2 regions of the Herminiimonas glaciei genome follow, and region 1 is predicted to be linked to the other one. Evidence: predicted binding sites of a transcription regulator. Region 1 holds the regulator's gene; the other holds the start of a gene.

Region 1 (8,034 bases):
CTGAAACCCAGAAGATCATGAAAGAGCCAGCATTCCAAAAAATCCTGGCAGATACCGGCTCTGATTACGTTGGCGACAGCCCTGAAAACTTCGCTGCCTTCGTAAAAGAAGAATCGGTTAAATGGGCGAAAGTCGTGAAAGAAAGCGGCGCAACCGTAGACTGATGATGGTCTGCAATCCGGCCTGAGCCGGATTGCATGACTGCCTTGCCGCCCTGTGATGGACGGCAAAAAATAAAAAGCCTCGTCCGATGACGGGGCTTTTTTTATGGACTCTGCCTGCGTGCATTGAAGCTTGTTGCCGCTACTTTGGTTACACTACAAATATCTTATTTTCCGAAGCCCACCATGCCTGAAGCCATACGCCTGGCGACCGTCAACGATGCCGCAGCCATCTGTCATATCTATAACCATTACGTGCTTAATACCGTCATCAGTTTTGAGATGGAAGCGGTCAGTGCGGATGAAATGGCCTTGCGTATAGAAGAAACGCTGCAGCAATTTCCTTGGCTGGTATATGAAGAGGATGGACGTATCCTCGGTTATGCCTACGCCAGCAAATGGAAGGTGAGGAAGGCCTATCAACACTCGGTCGAAGGTTCGGTCTACCTGGGACAGGATAGCGGCGGCAAAGGCCTGGGCACGCTCTTATACAAAGCACTGATTGCCGAACTGGCCAAGCAGTCGGTGCATGCGGTATTGGGTGGCATTGTCTTGCCCAATCCGGGTAGCGTGGCGCTGCATGAAAAACTGGGCTTTGTAAAAGTGGCGCACTTGCCGCAGATAGGCAAAAAGTTTGATCAGTGGCTGGATGTCGGTTACTGGCAACTCATACTCCAGGCAGACGAGACTTTAACTCCATCTGCCTGAAGCGGTAGTGATCCTTAGTCCAGCGTTGCAATCACCGGGGTGTGGTCGGATGGTTGTTCCCATTTGCGCGGTACCTTGTCGATCACGCAGGCGGTGCAGCGTTTGGCCAGGGACGGCGACAACAGGATGTGATCAATGCGCAAGCCGCGATTGAGGCGGAAGCCCATCTGGCGGTAATCCCACCAGCTATAAAGTTTTTCCGGTTGCTCGAACATGCGGAAAGCATCGGTGAAGCCCATTTCCTGCATGCGCACGAAAGCGGCACGCTCCGGTTCCGATACCAGCACCTGGCCTTGCCATGCGACCGGATCATGCACATCGCGGTCTTCCGGGGCGATGTTGTAGTCGCCGAGCAGCGCGACGTTTTCATGCTGCTTCAATTCATGCGCGAGCAATTCATGCAAGCCTGCCAGCCAACGCAATTTGTATTGGTATTTATCCGATTCCAATGACTGCCCATTCGGGATATAAGCGCAGATGATGCGCACGCCCTGGATCGTGCCGATGATGATGCGTTGATGTTCATCGTCAAACAGTGGATTGTTTTTCACCACATCATCAATCGGGTGGCGCGACAGGATGGCGACGCCGTTATAGGTTTTTTGCCCGGTGTACACGACGTGGTAACCGGCGGCTTCAATTTCCGCCAGTGGGAATTTTTCATCGACGGTTTTGGTTTCCTGCAGGCACAGCACATCGACCGGATTGTCTGTCAGCCATTGCAAGACTTGCGGCAGGCGGACTTTGAGTGAGTTGACGTTCCAGGTGGCGATTTTCATATTGTGCGGCAATCCATTCGTGATGCGGGTGGGTGGCATGGCTGGGGAAGAGGGACATTCCTTCCTGCCAGACTTTGCGGATGCAGAATTGTATCAGTGCCGTCATGGGTGGCGGGGAGGGCCTGGATATTGTCATTTGTTTATCGTCTGTGAACAAGTGTGCTGCTTGCCGAAAACAGGCGCTTGTCGTAGAATCCTTGCACCATTTCGTCTCACGTGACTGGCGAATCCGACTGGTTTTCCTGCTGTTTATAGGTAAATTACGTCGTAAGGTGGGCTTACCCACCGTGAAGCGTGAGATTTCATTGCCGTGCGCCTGGGTAGCCCGAATGGAGAGTACGACTGAGGCTGCCTGTCAATTCCGTTTCCGGCCTCCTCATTCGATCCCAGGTAGTGTTGTATTGGCAAGTCGTGACTTTGTCGCGGTTTGTGTTCGATATTAGCTTCCTGCCCATTTTTTTGAACGATTGGAGTGATTCATGTTTTCAAAAGACCAGACCCTCGCAAAAACAGACGCAGAACTGTGGTCGGCCATCCAGAAGGAAAATACCCGTCAGCAAGAGCACATCGAGCTGATCGCATCCGAGAACTACACGTCGCCGGCGGTAATGGAAGCGCAAGGCACGCAACTGACCAATAAATACGCCGAAGGTTATCCGGGCAAGCGTTACTACGGTGGTTGCGAATATGTAGATATCGTCGAGCAACTGGCGATCGACCGCCTCAAGCAGCTGTACGGCGCCGATGCGGCCAACGTACAACCTAACTCCGGTTCGCAAGCCAACCAGGGCGTGTTTCTGGCAGTCCTGAAACCAGGCGACACTATCATGGGTATGTCGCTGGCCGAAGGCGGTCACCTGACGCACGGCATGGCATTGAATATGTCGGGCAAATGGTTCAACGTTGTTTCCTACGGCCTGAACGACAAGGAAGAAATCGATTACGACGCGATGGAACGCCTGGCACGTGAACACAAGCCGAAGCTGATCATCGCCGGTGCATCCGCTTACGCATTGCGCATCGACTTCGAACGCTTCGCCAAAATCGCCAAGGAAATCGGCGCTTACTTCATGGTCGACATGGCGCACTACGCCGGTTTGATCGCAGCAGGCGAATACCCGAATCCGGTGCCATTCGCAGACTTCGTTACTTCGACTACGCATAAATCGTTGCGCGGTCCACGTGGCGGCTTCATCCTGATGAAAGCCGAACACGAAAAAATCATCAACTCGGCGATCTTCCCGGGCTTGCAAGGCGGTCCTTTGATGCACGTGATTGCCGGTAAAGCGGTGGCGTTCAAGGAAGCACTGGCACCTGAGTTCAAAACCTACCAGCAACAAGTCGTGAAAAACGCCGACGCATTGGCGAAGGCATTGATCGCACGTGGTTTGCGTATCGTTTCCAACCGTACCGAATCGCATGTGATGCTGGTTGATTTGCGCGCGAAGAAGATTACCGGTAAAGACGCAGAAAACCTGCTCGGTTCCGCGCACATTACCTGCAACAAGAATGCGATCCCTAACGATCCGGAAAAACCATTCGTCACCTCGGGCATCCGTCTCGGCAGCCCGGCCATGACGACCCGTGGTTTCAAGGAAGCGGAAGCGACCAAAGTCGGTAACCTGATCGCCGATGTATTGGAAAATCCTAACGATGCCGCGACCATCGAACGCGTCAAGGCTGAAGTGAAAAAGCTGACGGATGCATTCCCGGTCTACGGTTGAGTATTTTGATTTAAAGTTTGTGTAGTGGTACAGCGCCCTTCGGCAGCATGAAGGGCGCTACAAAATGGCCTTGTCGGGATAATTGTTCCGGACAAGGCCATTTTGGGATGTTGGCTTAAGTAGTATAGCTATTTGTCCGGCATAATTTGCCGACGAACAATTTTTGCTGACGTAATGACCTTGAAGGCCAGGCACCGCGATGAAATGTCCTTTTTGCCAGCACGACGATACCCAGGTCCTCGACACACGTGTCTCCGAGGAAGGCGATAGCATTCGCCGGCGCCGCCGTTGCACCAGCTGCGACAAGCGCTTCACGACCTACGAACGCATCGAACTGACGATGCCGGTGGTGGTAAAGAAGAATGGCAGCCGTACCGATTTTGATCCAAAGAAATTGCAGGGCAGCTTGCAACTGGCCTTGCGCAAGCGTCCGGTTTCCGCAGAAGCGGTCGATGCCGCCATCCATCGTATAGAACAAAAGCTGCTGTCCAGCGGCGAGCGCGAAGTCATCTCCGGCCAGATCGGTGAACTGGTCATGCGTGAATTGCAGCGCCTCGACAAGATTGCCTATATCCGCTTCGCTTCGGTTTACAAGAGCTTTGAAGACGTCGCCGAATTCCAGGATGCAATTGCCGAAGTAGGGCGCGAGCGCAAACCGGCGAAATGACGGACGCAAGGGTCGAACAGCTGCTCAATGATATTCGCCTGGTTAATCCCGAGCGTCATGAACTGGTAGCGGCAGCACGGCGCGTCATCTATACAGAAGTGAAACAGGCTTCCGAACGTGTGATGTACGGCGGCTTCATGTTTGCCGCGCCGAAAGACTTTTGCGGCGTATTTGCCTACGCCGAACACATCTCAATTGAATTCGGCCGCGGTTGTGATTTGCATGATGAGTGGCAGGTCCTTGAAGGCAAGGGCAAGCTGCGCCGTCATATCAAGATACACAGCCTGGCTGAGATCAAGAGCAAACATCTCGCGGCTTACATCAAACAGGCTTTTGAAAATGTGAATGCCTGATCGCCAGGCTTAGTCATTGCAGCAAATTTCCCATGTCTTTTTCCGCCCTCGCTCTACTCATCACTGCCGGTTTTATCCATGCCGGCTGGAATATTGTCGCCAAGCGTGCCGGTGGTGATGCGCGCTTTGCCTTATTCACCAGTCTCTTCCTTGCCCTGGTCTGGACCCCGCTTGGCGTAAGCCTGGCATGGAATGTAGTGCCGGGTTGGGGCTGGGACGAATGGATAGTGATCCTTGTCAGCGGTATCCTGCATGTCATTTATTACGTGGTGTTGCTACGCGGGTATCGCAAGGCAGACTTGACGGTTGTTTACCCACTGGCACGCGGTTCAGGTCCTTTGCTGTCATCGATGGCGGCACTGATGTTGCTGGGGGAGCATATATCGACACTCGGCATCGCGGGTATAGCTGGGGTTGTGCTGGGGGTATTCCTGATTGCCGGTGGTCCCAAACTTTTCCTTGCGGCCAGGGATCCGGTACAACGTAAACGGGTGCATGTCGGCATCTTCTACGGCTTGCTGACGGGGGCCTTCATTGCCAGTTATACCGTGGTGGATGGCTATGCGGTCAAGTTCATGCTGATGTCGCCGATCCTGATCGATTACATGGGGAATTTTATTCGTATCGTCATACTGGCTCCGACTTATTTTCAGGATCGCGCGACGGCAGCCAGCTTGTGGAAGAAGCAGTGGAAGTATGCATTGATCGTCGGTGCCATCAGTCCCGTATCCTATGTACTCGTGCTGTACGCGGTGAAGCTGGCTCCCTTGTCGCATGTGGCGCCAGCGCGTGAAGTATCCATGCTCTTTGCTGCCATTATCGGCGGTCACCTGTTGAAAGAAGGTGATCGCATTCAAAGGCTGATAGGCGCCATCTTTATTGCAGTCGGCGTGATCGCGCTGGCGATAGGCTGATTCCTTTTAAAACATTCCAGATTAAAAACGATTCCCCTGCTTTCGGGATGAATCCGGCCGCCTGAACGCTGTAATTCCCATATTGATGGGATACGAAGAAACCCATCGCCTTCACAGAATATCCGCTCGCATTCGAACGTTTCGACGGAGGGAAGGCATGACGACTTCTGCAGAAAACGGATTTTCATTGATGGAAGTCCTGGTTTCCATATTCGTACTGGCAGTTGGCGTAGTCGGTGCCGTCGGTATGCAATTGACTGCATTGCGCACGTCACAGCACTCCGCTTTGCAGACCAAGGCTTTGCACCTGGCTGTTGAAATGGCCGATGCGATGTCGGCGCATAGCGCAGCGACGCAAAGCAATCCTTACCTTGGCATTGATTATCCAGCGTCTGTTACCCATGTCGGTGAACCGGCCGGTTTCGACATCCAGTATTTTCTGCACCGCGTCGCGCAGGATTTTCCTGATGCGCGTCTTCGCATTTGCCGGGATGCACAGCCATGGGATAGCGCGCGGCGGCAGTACCGCTGGGATTGCATGCATGCTCCGAATGCCGCCATCGCAATCAAGATAGCGTGGGCGGGGAAAGAAGCAGATGCCGTGGCCCCTGCTCCTGTAGTCGTGCTGATGCTGGCATTGGGATCGACATGAAATCCGCCACCTGCCGGGAATACGAAACAGGTTTGACGATGATTGAACTCATGATCGCGCTGAGCCTGGGTTTGTTTGTCATCCTGAGTGCTACCGGTTTGCTCTTATCTGGGAAAGCCGCTTATCTGGCGCAGGATCAAAACGCACAGGTGCAGGAGACCGGGCCTTATGCGATTGAAATGTTGTCGCGCTCCATTCGCCAGGCCGGCTATGAAAACCGGGATGGCGACGGTACTCCGATCCGTCGCACGGCGGACTTCAGCCCCGACATCATGGGCATGGATGCGCGCAGCCTGAAACGGACTGGTCCGGCATTGGCGGAGGCGGCATCTTCGGCTACCGTGCATGGCAGCGATGTGTTGGCCCTGCGTTTCTTTGGTGATGGTGAAGTGATCGTCAATTGTGCCGGCTTGATTGTGCCTGCGCCCGCTTCGCAGCAACATGCGGATGAAGCACGCGGCTGGAGTATTTTCTATGTGGCGCGGGACAGTGGCGGTGAACCCGAATTGCGCTGCAAATATCGCTCGCAGAAGGGATGGAGCGCTGATGCGATTGCCCGTGGTGTTGAATCGTTCCAGGTTTTGTATGGTGTAGATGTTGATGGCGACGGGCTCGCAGATCGCTTTATCAATGCCAATGATCTCGATGCCCTCGATGATGCCATGCCGCTGACAGGTGAAAATGCGCTAGCCCGTGCAGCCGATAAAAATCGCAGGACATATTGGAAAAGGATACGTTCCATCAGGGTATCGCTGTTGATACGCAGCGAACAGACAGCCCGGACAGATGTGCCACGCGAGGTCCATTATTTATTCGGCAGGGCCTATGGGCGCTCCGATGATAAAGGTACGCGCATCGACGAGAAAAACCTGCCGCCTGCCGTGCAAAAGCGCATCAGGAAAGTGTTTACGCAAACCATATTGCTGCGTAACGATATTGGCGGCTCGGCACCATGAAGACATATCCACACCGATGCAGCAGGCTGCAAGTCGGCGCGACCTTGTTCACTACGCTCATCATGTTGCTACTGGTACTGTTGTTGGGAGTTGCCACGGCACAGATTGCGCTGCAGGGAGAAAAGACGGCGCGCAATGACAGGGACAGACTGATCGCTTTCCAGGCGGCGGAAGCAGCATTGCTTGATGCTGAACTGGATATCCGGCATTCACCTGATATCAGTGAATCGCGCAGCTATATTTTCTCTGCCGAGAGTAGTCCGGGCTTTCCCGAGACTGGTGATAGTTCCTGCGGCAGCGGCATACAGAACGTCTATCTGGGTTTGTGTCGCGCCATTGCAGATGGCAGGACACCGACCTGGAAGACTCTCGATTTTACCGATGATGCGCCGCTTACCGTGCATACCGTGGCTTATGGTCGTTTTACCGGGAATGCCTTTCCTTTTGGTGCGGGCTCTTTGCCAGCCAGGGCTCCACGCTATGCAATCGAATTACTGGACGATAAAAGTATTAGCCAATTCAGCGGCAAGCCGGCGTATTTCTATCGGGTGACGGCAATCGGCTTCGGCGCACGCGAGACTACCCAGGTAGTGCTGCAAACTGTTTATCGTAAATCACTACCTGCAGGTGCGTCCGTTATCCAGGCACCGCTGCGGGCTGGGCGGCTGAGCTGGCGCGAAATGATCAATTGGCCGGAATTGTCGCTTGTTGACAGAAAATGCCAGGGGCGGCGATGCGAGTGAACAGCGGTTTTACACTGATAGAAATAGTGGTAGCGCTGCTTATCGTTGCCTTGTTGGCGACCCTGGCGATTCCTTCGTATCAGAATGCAGTCATCAAGAGTAAGCGGGCGGAAGGGCGTGCCGCTTTGATGCGGTTGATGCAGCAGCAGGAACGTTATTATTCGGTACATACGACTTACTTGCCTTTCTCTGCGACTTCTGGCGATGAACATGAGCGGCAATTCAGTTGGTACTCCGGTACCAGTGAACAGAGCAGCTCCTATGAAATTAGTGCTGAAGCTTGTGACAGTAGCGGAATCCGTCATTGCATACGCCTGATGGCCCGACCCGGTACTGACAGGGTAGATGCGTCCTACCGCGATTTCGTGTGCGGCACC
Region 2 (8,034 bases), on a different contig from region 1:
CAAGCTGCATACCCGCCTGAGCGTACAAAAGACCGGCTGGTTTGCGTTGGCGATCGACAGATTGCCGGCCCTGCTGACGATGGAAAAATTGCTGTTCCGCCTGATCGGTATCGGTTTCTTCCTGTTGACCCTGACCGTGTTGTCGGGTGTCGTGTTTTCCGAAGAGTTATTTGGCAAGGCCTTCAAGTGGGAACATAAAACCATCTTCACCATGCTGTCGTGGATCCTGTTCGGTGTCTTGCTGGCAGGGCGCAGATGGCGCGGCTGGCGCGGCAAGACGGCGCTCAGTTTTACCCTGACCGGTTTCACCACCTTGTTCCTGGCCTATGTCGGCAGCCGCTTCGTGTTTGAAGTGATCTTGCACCGGAGCCTTGCATGAAGTTCTTGTTGTGGGCTGGTGTGATCGTCGCAGTGATCTGGATGCTGCGCAGCAAGAAAGCGAATAAGGCCGAAGCACCAAAAGCCAAGGCTTCAGCAGCGTCCACGCGTGAGATTGAAGCGATGCTGAGTTGCGCCCATTGCGGTACACATTTCCCCGCATCCGAGGCGGTGCGGGATGGTTCCGATCGGGTATTTTGCAGCGATGAACATCGCCGTCAGCACGTGGCGCACTGATACATGACGCAAACCAAACCGGTGTTGGCGGATACACGCGATACCTTCTGGCGGACCTTGCAGGCTTTTGCCCTGACCCGCACGCTGATAGCCGGCGTCTTGCTCGCTTACTTCGGCATGGGCGCCACCAAGTTGTGGCAGCACAAGGATAATTTCTGGAGTGCCTGCATCGTTTATCTGGTGCTGGCGCTGTTGTTCGTCGTCTTGTCCTTATATTGGCGGCGGCGCTTCCTGTTGCAGGTAGTGGTCCAGGTAGCTGTCGATATTGCCGGTATCACCCTGCTGTACCTGACGGCGGGCGGTATCAAGAGCGGCCTTGCCATCCTCTACCTGTTCCCGCTGGCCGGTGGTGCCATCCTGGCGCCGCTGGTGCTGGCGCTATTCTTCGTGTCCGCCGTGACGCTGTTACTGCTGGCGGAAAACGGTTACCAGCTGCTGAATGAAAATGCCGATATTTCATCGTCACAAGTGGGTTTGTATTGCGCGGCGTTCTTCATCATTATCTTTGCAATCAACCGGCTTGCGGCCCGCCTGATCAAACAGGAAACGCTGGCGCGCGGCCGCGGTCGTGCCCTGCATGTGCAGCAGGCAATTAATCGCCTGGTCATTGCGGATATGGAAGACGGCATCCTGGTGGTAGATCGCAAAGGACGTGTCCTCACGAGTAATCCGGCGGCGGCCCGGATGCTGGGCCTGTCGTTCCCGCATGAAGGCGATTACGGCAAGTTATCCGATATGGTGTGGCTGGCGCCGATAGCTGCGGCGTATTCCGCATGGGGCGCACGTTCCGGTTTGCGCGTACCGACCCAGCCACATACACAGCAACAAACGCCGACTTTTGTTTTTATCAAACACACCGAAGAAAATACATTACAGGGTGGCAGCACGATCATGGGCGGTCGGCGCGAATTGATGACGCATTTAAAACTGCGCTTTGCGCGGGTCGATGCCGATGGCGTACTGGAAGACCGGGTCGTGATTTTCCTGCAGGATGTGACTGAAATTGAAAACCAGGCACAACAACTGAAGCTGGCATCGATGGGCCGGCTCACTGCCAGCATTGCGCACGAGGTGCGCAATCCCCTGTCGGCGATCGGTCATGCGACCTCGCTATTAAAAGAAGATGAGCTCAGCGCCGGCCAGCAGCGCCTGCTTGCCATCATCAGTGACAATGTGGCGCGCCTGAACCGGATGATCGAAGACATCCTGAAGTTGTCGCGCAAGGCGCACCAGTACCATGAACCGCTGTGCCTCAGCCTGCTGTTCGATGATCTCCTGAGCGAATTAAGTGAAATACATGAGATCAAGGATGGCATGATCGCGGTGGCGGATATGAAGCCATATAAAGTCCGTTTCGATCCGTTGCATTTGCGCGAAATCGTCTTGAACTTGCTGACAAATGCGTTACGCTACGCCAGTGGAGCCCCCGCCAGCATACGTGTATATATAGTGGCGATGCCCGGGCATCGGCTGGAATTGCACGTGCAGGACGACGGGGTGCAGATTAGCTCGGCGGTACGGGCCCATTTGTTTGAACCGTTTTATACGACGTCGAACAAGGGTACCGGCCTCGGCCTGTACCTGGCGCGCGAGCTGTGCCTGAATAATGGCGCGATGCTGAACTATGAATACCGGAAGGATGATGAACACGGTTCGCCATCCGGCCGCTTTGTGATTACTTTTGCCACTAACGAAGCTGTTTAAATGTCCTCCAACCGTACAAGCTGCGCATCATGACTTCTCCTCGTATTCTTATCGTCGATGATGAGGCGGACCTGCGCGAGTTGCTGGAAATTACACTCGTCAAAATGGGCCTAGATATCGACAGTGCGCAGAATCTGGCAGTCGCCCGCGATTATCTGAAACAACATGAATATGCATTGGTACTGACCGATATGCGTTTGCCGGACGGCTTGGGCATAGAGTTGGTGCAGGAAATTACCTCGCAATACAAAAATACCCCGGTGGCCGTGATTACCGCTTTTGGCAGTGCCGACAATGCGGTGGTTGCCCTGAAAGCCGGTGCCTTCGATTATTTGTCGAAGCCGGTAGGGCTGGAACAGTTACGTGTCATGGTGCGTTCCGCTTTGCGCATCAGCCAGGCTGATGAGCAGCCGAGTACCAAAGTGGCGGTGCCGCCGGCCTTGCGCCTGATGGGGCAATCGGAAGCGATGCTGGCCTTGCGTGCGCAAATTGCCCGCCTGGCGCGCAGCATGGCTCCGGTCGCCATCAGCGGTGAATCGGGCAGCGGCAAGGAATTGGCCGCCCGTGATATCCATGCACAGAGCGCGCGCAGCGACAAACCATTTGTAGCCGTCAATTGCGGCGCAATTCCGGAAGCGCTGATGGAAGCCGAATTCTTTGGTTACCGTAAAGGTGCGTTTACCGGTGCGGTGGATGACCGTGATGGATTCTTCCAGGCTGCCAATGGTGGCACCCTGCTGCTGGACGAGGTGGCGGACCTGCCGCTGGCAATGCAGGTCAAACTGCTGCGCGCGATCCAGGAGCGCCGGGTGCGTAAAGTGGGGGCGACGGCGGAAGAACCGGTCGATGTCCGTATTATTAGTGCGACGCATCAAAACCTGCACGATTGCGTTGGGCGCGGCACCTTCCGCCAGGATTTGTATTACCGCCTGAATGTGATCGAGTTGAATCTGCCGCCTTTGCGCGAGCGCCTCGATGATGTTGCCTTGTTGGGCAGGGCGATCCTGACCCGCCTGGATGCCGGGCAGGCGAAATTGACGCCGACGGCGCTGGAAGCTTTGCTTGCTTATTCCTTCCCCGGCAATGTGCGCGAACTGGAAAATATACTGGAGCGCGCGCTGGCCTTTGCCAATGATGGCGTGATCGAGGTGACGGACCTGGTATTGAAAGCTGCGCATACGCCGAAAGTCGTTGCTGTGGCAGAAACAGCTGAATCGACGGCAATCTCCGAACCACCCGTCGCCGCAGCGGATGCCAAGCCGTTGGCAGCGATTAATGATTTACCCGGTTCGCTGCCCGACCACCTGGATGATGTGGAGCGCGAAATCATCCGCCGCGCCTTGAGCAAAACCCAGTTCAATCGGACCCAGGCTGCCGAATTACTCGGCATCAGCTTCCGCCAGCTGCGTTATCGGATGCAGCGGCTGGACATCAATGCACCGGAATAAGGCTTTGGGCCAACCATCGTCACAGTTTCAAATCGACGCCGCTGGATGGGCCGTCGGTGCGCAGCATGTGCCTTCGCCCAATTTTGACGCACGGGCAGAAGGAACAGAAATTGCCTTACTGGTGATACATAACATCAGTTTGCCACCATCGCAGTTTGGTGGTCCGTATATTGCTGACCTGTTCCTGAACAAATTGGATTATGATGCCGACCCGTATTTTGATCAGTTGCGGCCTTTGCGCGTTTCTGCGCATTTCCTGATCCGGCGCGATGGTACGGTGCTGCAGTTCGTCTCGGCCCATGACCGGGCCTGGCATGCCGGCGTTTCGTCCTTTTGCGGACAAGAGCGTTGCAATGATTTTTCGATCGGCATTGAACTGGAAGGTACCGATTTTGACGCTTTTGCGGATGCACAGTACACCGCACTGGCGGCTTTGACGGTGGCGCTGAAAGCAGCTTATCCGCTGATGCATGTAACCGGGCACGAAGATATTGCACCCGGCCGCAAAACGGATCCGGGTCCATTTTTCGATTGGGCCGAATATCAGGCGCGCTATCGTGTGCAGCAAAAACAGGCAAATATAGGCGAGGCCGCACCAGATTTGGCTTTCCGCTTAATGTAAAAAATGCAGCTATGCAATCCCATATATTCTTATAAAAAAATATATCTGAAACTGCTGAAAAATTGATTGCATCCTCGAGTTTCACGCACTAGAATTAGTGCAGATCGTGATTTTCGCACTAGATGTAGTGAGTTTTCGGTCCCGCCTTAAGTTTGTTCAGGTAGATGCACCTTCAAGCAATTTGTTAATTCATATGAAGTAAGGGCTCTGGGCAGATGCCATATATAAGTAAAACAATGTCGGCATGGGCGTTCAACGTAGATCTCTGCGTTCTTGGCTGCGGCTTTGGTTTGGTTCCGCGGCTGTCATCCAGGAAAAACAATTTCGTGAAACCGGCGGTAGCCGGTTTTCTCTCTTAAAAAAAGTACGGCAATATTGCCAGCAATCCCTATTGAAGGAGTCGTAATGCTCTCTACGCAAGAAATTTCAGCCAAGTCACCGACAGAAATTGGCAACATCGCGTCCCTCGCGGTTGCACCGTCGACCTCCAATACACAGACCGTTGGTCTGGGCGAACATCGCATTATTCGTCGTAATGGCGCGGTAGTTGGTTTCGAGCCATCGAAGATTTCCATCGCTGTGACTAAAGCGTTTTTGGCTGTTAACGGCGGCCAGGGCGCAGCATCGGCACGCGTGCGTGAACTGGTTGAGCAACTGACTTCGAATGTCGTCAACGCCCTGGTGCGTCGCCAGCCGGCCGGTGGCACCTTCCATATTGAAGATATCCAGGATCAGGTTGAATTGGCTTTGATGCGTTCCGGCGAACACGATGTGGCGCGTGCTTACGTGTTGTATCGCGCCAAGCGGATGGAAGAGCGTGCGCAGCAGCAAGCCGCCAAGCCAGTCGCTGAAAGCAATCAATTGCACGTAACGGAAGACGGTCAGCGTCGTCCGCTGGATATGAACCAAGTCCGTGACTTGATCAGCGCCGCATGCATCGGCCTGGAAAAACACGTTGATGCCGAAGCCATCCTGCATGAAACAGTTAAAAACCTGTACGACGGTGTACCGGTTGAAGAATTGCACAAGTCGGCCATCCTGGCAGCGCGCGCGCTGATGGAAAAAGACCCTGCTTACAGCACGGTCACCGCGCGTTTGCTGATGCACACAATTCGTAAAGAAGTATTTGGCCAGGAAGTGGCGCAAGCCGATGCCCCTGAGCAGTACCTGGAATACTTCCCGAAATTCATCAAAAAAGGTATCGAAGCAGAATTGCTGGATGCCAAACTGGGCCAGTTCGACCTGAAAAAACTGGGCGATGCACTGGTTCCTGAGCGCGACCTGCAATTCGGTTACCTCGGCCTGCAAACCCTGTATGACCGTTACTTCCTGCACATCCGTGATACCCGTATCGAAATGCCGCAAGCCTTCTATATGCGCGTAGCGATGGGCCTGGCACTGAACGAAATCAACCGCGAAGAACGCGCCATCGAGTTTTACAACCTGCTGTCCAGCTTCGACTTCATGAGCTCGACTCCAACCCTGTTCAATTCCGGCACCCAGCGTTCACAGCTGTCGTCGTGCTACCTGACCACGGTGGCGGATGACCTCGATGGTATCTACGAAGCGATCAAGGAAAACGCATTGCTGGCGAAATACGCCGGCGGCCTGGGCAATGACTGGACCCCGGTTCGTTCGCTGGGCGCACATATCAAAGGCACCAACGGCCGTTCGCAAGGCGTGGTTCCTTTCCTGAAAGTAGTTAACGACACCGCTGTGGCGGTTAACCAGGGCGGCAAACGCAAGGGCGCAGTCTGCGCTTATCTGGAAACCTGGCACATGGATATCGAGGAATTCCTCGACCTGCGTAAAAACACCGGCGATGACCGCCGTCGTACGCATGACATGAATACCGCTAACTGGATCCCTGACCTGTTCATGAAGCGCGTCATGGAAAAAGGCGAATGGACCCTGTTCTCGCCATCCGATGCACCAGACCTGCACGACAAAGTCGGCAAAGCGTTCGAAGCGGCTTACACCGGTTACGAAGCCAAGGCAGCACGCGGTGAATTGAAGCTGTTCAAGAAAGTCCAGGCACTGGACCTGTGGCGCAAAATGCTGTCGATGCTGTTCGAAACCGGCCATCCATGGATCACATTCAAGGATCCTTGCAACATCCGTTCGCCACAGCAACACGTGGGCGTGGTTCACAGCTCGAACCTGTGCACCGAGATCACACTGAACACCAACGATTCGGAAATCGCAGTCTGCAACCTGGGTTCGGTCAATATGCCGGCCCATATGAAAGACGGCCAGCTGGATCACGTCAAGCTGCAAAAAACGGTACGTACCGCGATGCGCATGCTGGATAACGTGATCGACATCAACTACTACGCAGTCAAAAAAGCACGTGATTCCAACCTGCGCCACCGTCCGGTCGGCCTCGGCATCATGGGTTTCCAGGATTGCCTCCACATGATGCGCATTCCTTACGCTTCGGATGAAGCGGTACAGTTTGCCGATCGTTCGATGGAAGCCGTCTGCTACTACGCTTACTATGCTTCGACCGAACTGGCTGAAGAACGTGGTCGTTACAGCTCTTACCGTGGTTCCTTGTGGGATCGTGGCATCCTGCCGCAAGATTCGCTGAAACTGCTGCAGGAAGAGCGCGGCGGTTACCTGGAAGCCGACCTGACAGAAACCCTGGACTGGACACCGTTGCGTGAACGCATCAAGCAATACGGTATGCGTAACTCGAACTGCGTTGCGATTGCACCGACCGCGACCATCTCGAACATCATCGGCGTTTCGGCTTGTATCGAACCGACTTACCAAAACCTGTACGTCAAATCGAACCTGTCCGGCGAATTCACCGAAATCAATGAATATCTGGTCCGTGATTTGAAAGCACGCGGTTTGTGGGATGAAGTCATGATTTCCGACCTCAAATACTTTGACGGCAGCCTGGCCAAGATCGACCGCATCCCGCAAGACCTGCGTGACATTTACTCAACAGCATTTGAAGTTGAGCCTAAATGGCTGGTGGAAGCGGCATCGCGTCGCCAAAAATGGATCGATCAGGCGCAATCACTGAATATCTATATGGCCGGCGCTTCGGGTAAAAAACTCGACGATACCTACAAACTGGCATGGTTGCGTGGCCTGAAAACCACTTACTACCTGCGTACCATGGGTGCAACGCATACCGAAAAATCGACTTCGAAAACCGGTGCACTGAATGCGGTTGATTCCGGCGCCCCGTCTTCGGCAGCGCAAGCTACGGCAGAAACCGACGGTCCGGCTTGCATGTTGCGTCCTGGTGATGCAGGATTCGAGGAATGCGAAGCCTGCCAATAATGAGTAGCCGGGCAGTCAACGGACACTAAATAAGCAGGATAAACGGCGCTGCGCAGCCGACAGCAAGATAGGCAGGCAGCGCCGGATTGAACTAGATGGAAAGAAAGCAGACAAAGGATAAAGTGCCTTTGTTCTGTAAGACGGTGTCAATACACCCGCAGAATACGAATAAGGAAATAAGTCATGCTAAGTTGGGATGAAGAAGTAAAACCGGCAGCACCTGCGCCAGCATTGCAACCGGCTTTGCAGCAAGTACGTGATGCAGCTGCACAACGGCTGCAAACACAAGATGTGGCACTGGATCCTGCCCTGGTAGCGAAAGACGCTGCCGCAGTTGATCCGACCCGT

The links. Region 1 encodes NrdR, which represses ribonucleotide reductase genes. Its sites were predicted from a motif close to CACNANATNTNGTG; they were not measured.
Positions count from the first base shown of each region.
Region 2: ACFQPC_RS15590 (ribonucleoside-diphosphate reductase subunit alpha) is a predicted target of NrdR. The motif match lies at 4,506-4,519, and genes of this name have one in related genera.

Region 1 is NZ_JBHTBU010000001.1:361,663-369,696, forward strand. It holds gene ACFQPC_RS01690 (Bug family tripartite tricarboxylate transporter substrate binding protein) at 1-164, shown strand, start outside; gene ACFQPC_RS01695 (arsinothricin resistance N-acetyltransferase ArsN1 family B) at 348-869, shown strand; gene xth (exodeoxyribonuclease III) at 884-1,648, opposite strand; ZMP/ZTP riboswitch at 1,855-1,977, shown strand; gene glyA (serine hydroxymethyltransferase) at 2,128-3,372, shown strand; gene nrdR (transcriptional regulator NrdR) at 3,572-4,039, shown strand; gene ACFQPC_RS01715 (DUF1801 domain-containing protein) at 4,036-4,392, shown strand; gene ACFQPC_RS01720 (EamA family transporter) at 4,425-5,306, shown strand; gene pilV (type IV pilus modification protein PilV) at 5,464-5,958, shown strand; gene ACFQPC_RS01730 (PilW family protein) at 5,955-6,914, shown strand; gene ACFQPC_RS01735 (pilus assembly PilX family protein) at 6,911-7,657, shown strand; gene ACFQPC_RS01740 (type IV pilin protein) at 7,648-8,034, shown strand, end outside.
Region 2 is NZ_JBHTBU010000002.1:977,993-986,026, forward strand. It holds gene ACFQPC_RS15565 (cytochrome C assembly family protein) at 1-379, shown strand, start outside; gene ACFQPC_RS15570 (PP0621 family protein) at 376-615, shown strand; gene ACFQPC_RS15575 (sensor histidine kinase) at 619-2,319, shown strand; gene ACFQPC_RS15580 (sigma-54-dependent transcriptional regulator) at 2,349-3,767, shown strand; gene ampD (1,6-anhydro-N-acetylmuramyl-L-alanine amidase AmpD) at 3,754-4,389, shown strand; gene ACFQPC_RS15590 (ribonucleoside-diphosphate reductase subunit alpha) at 4,795-7,686, shown strand; gene ACFQPC_RS15595 (ribonucleotide-diphosphate reductase subunit beta) at 7,870-8,034, shown strand, end outside.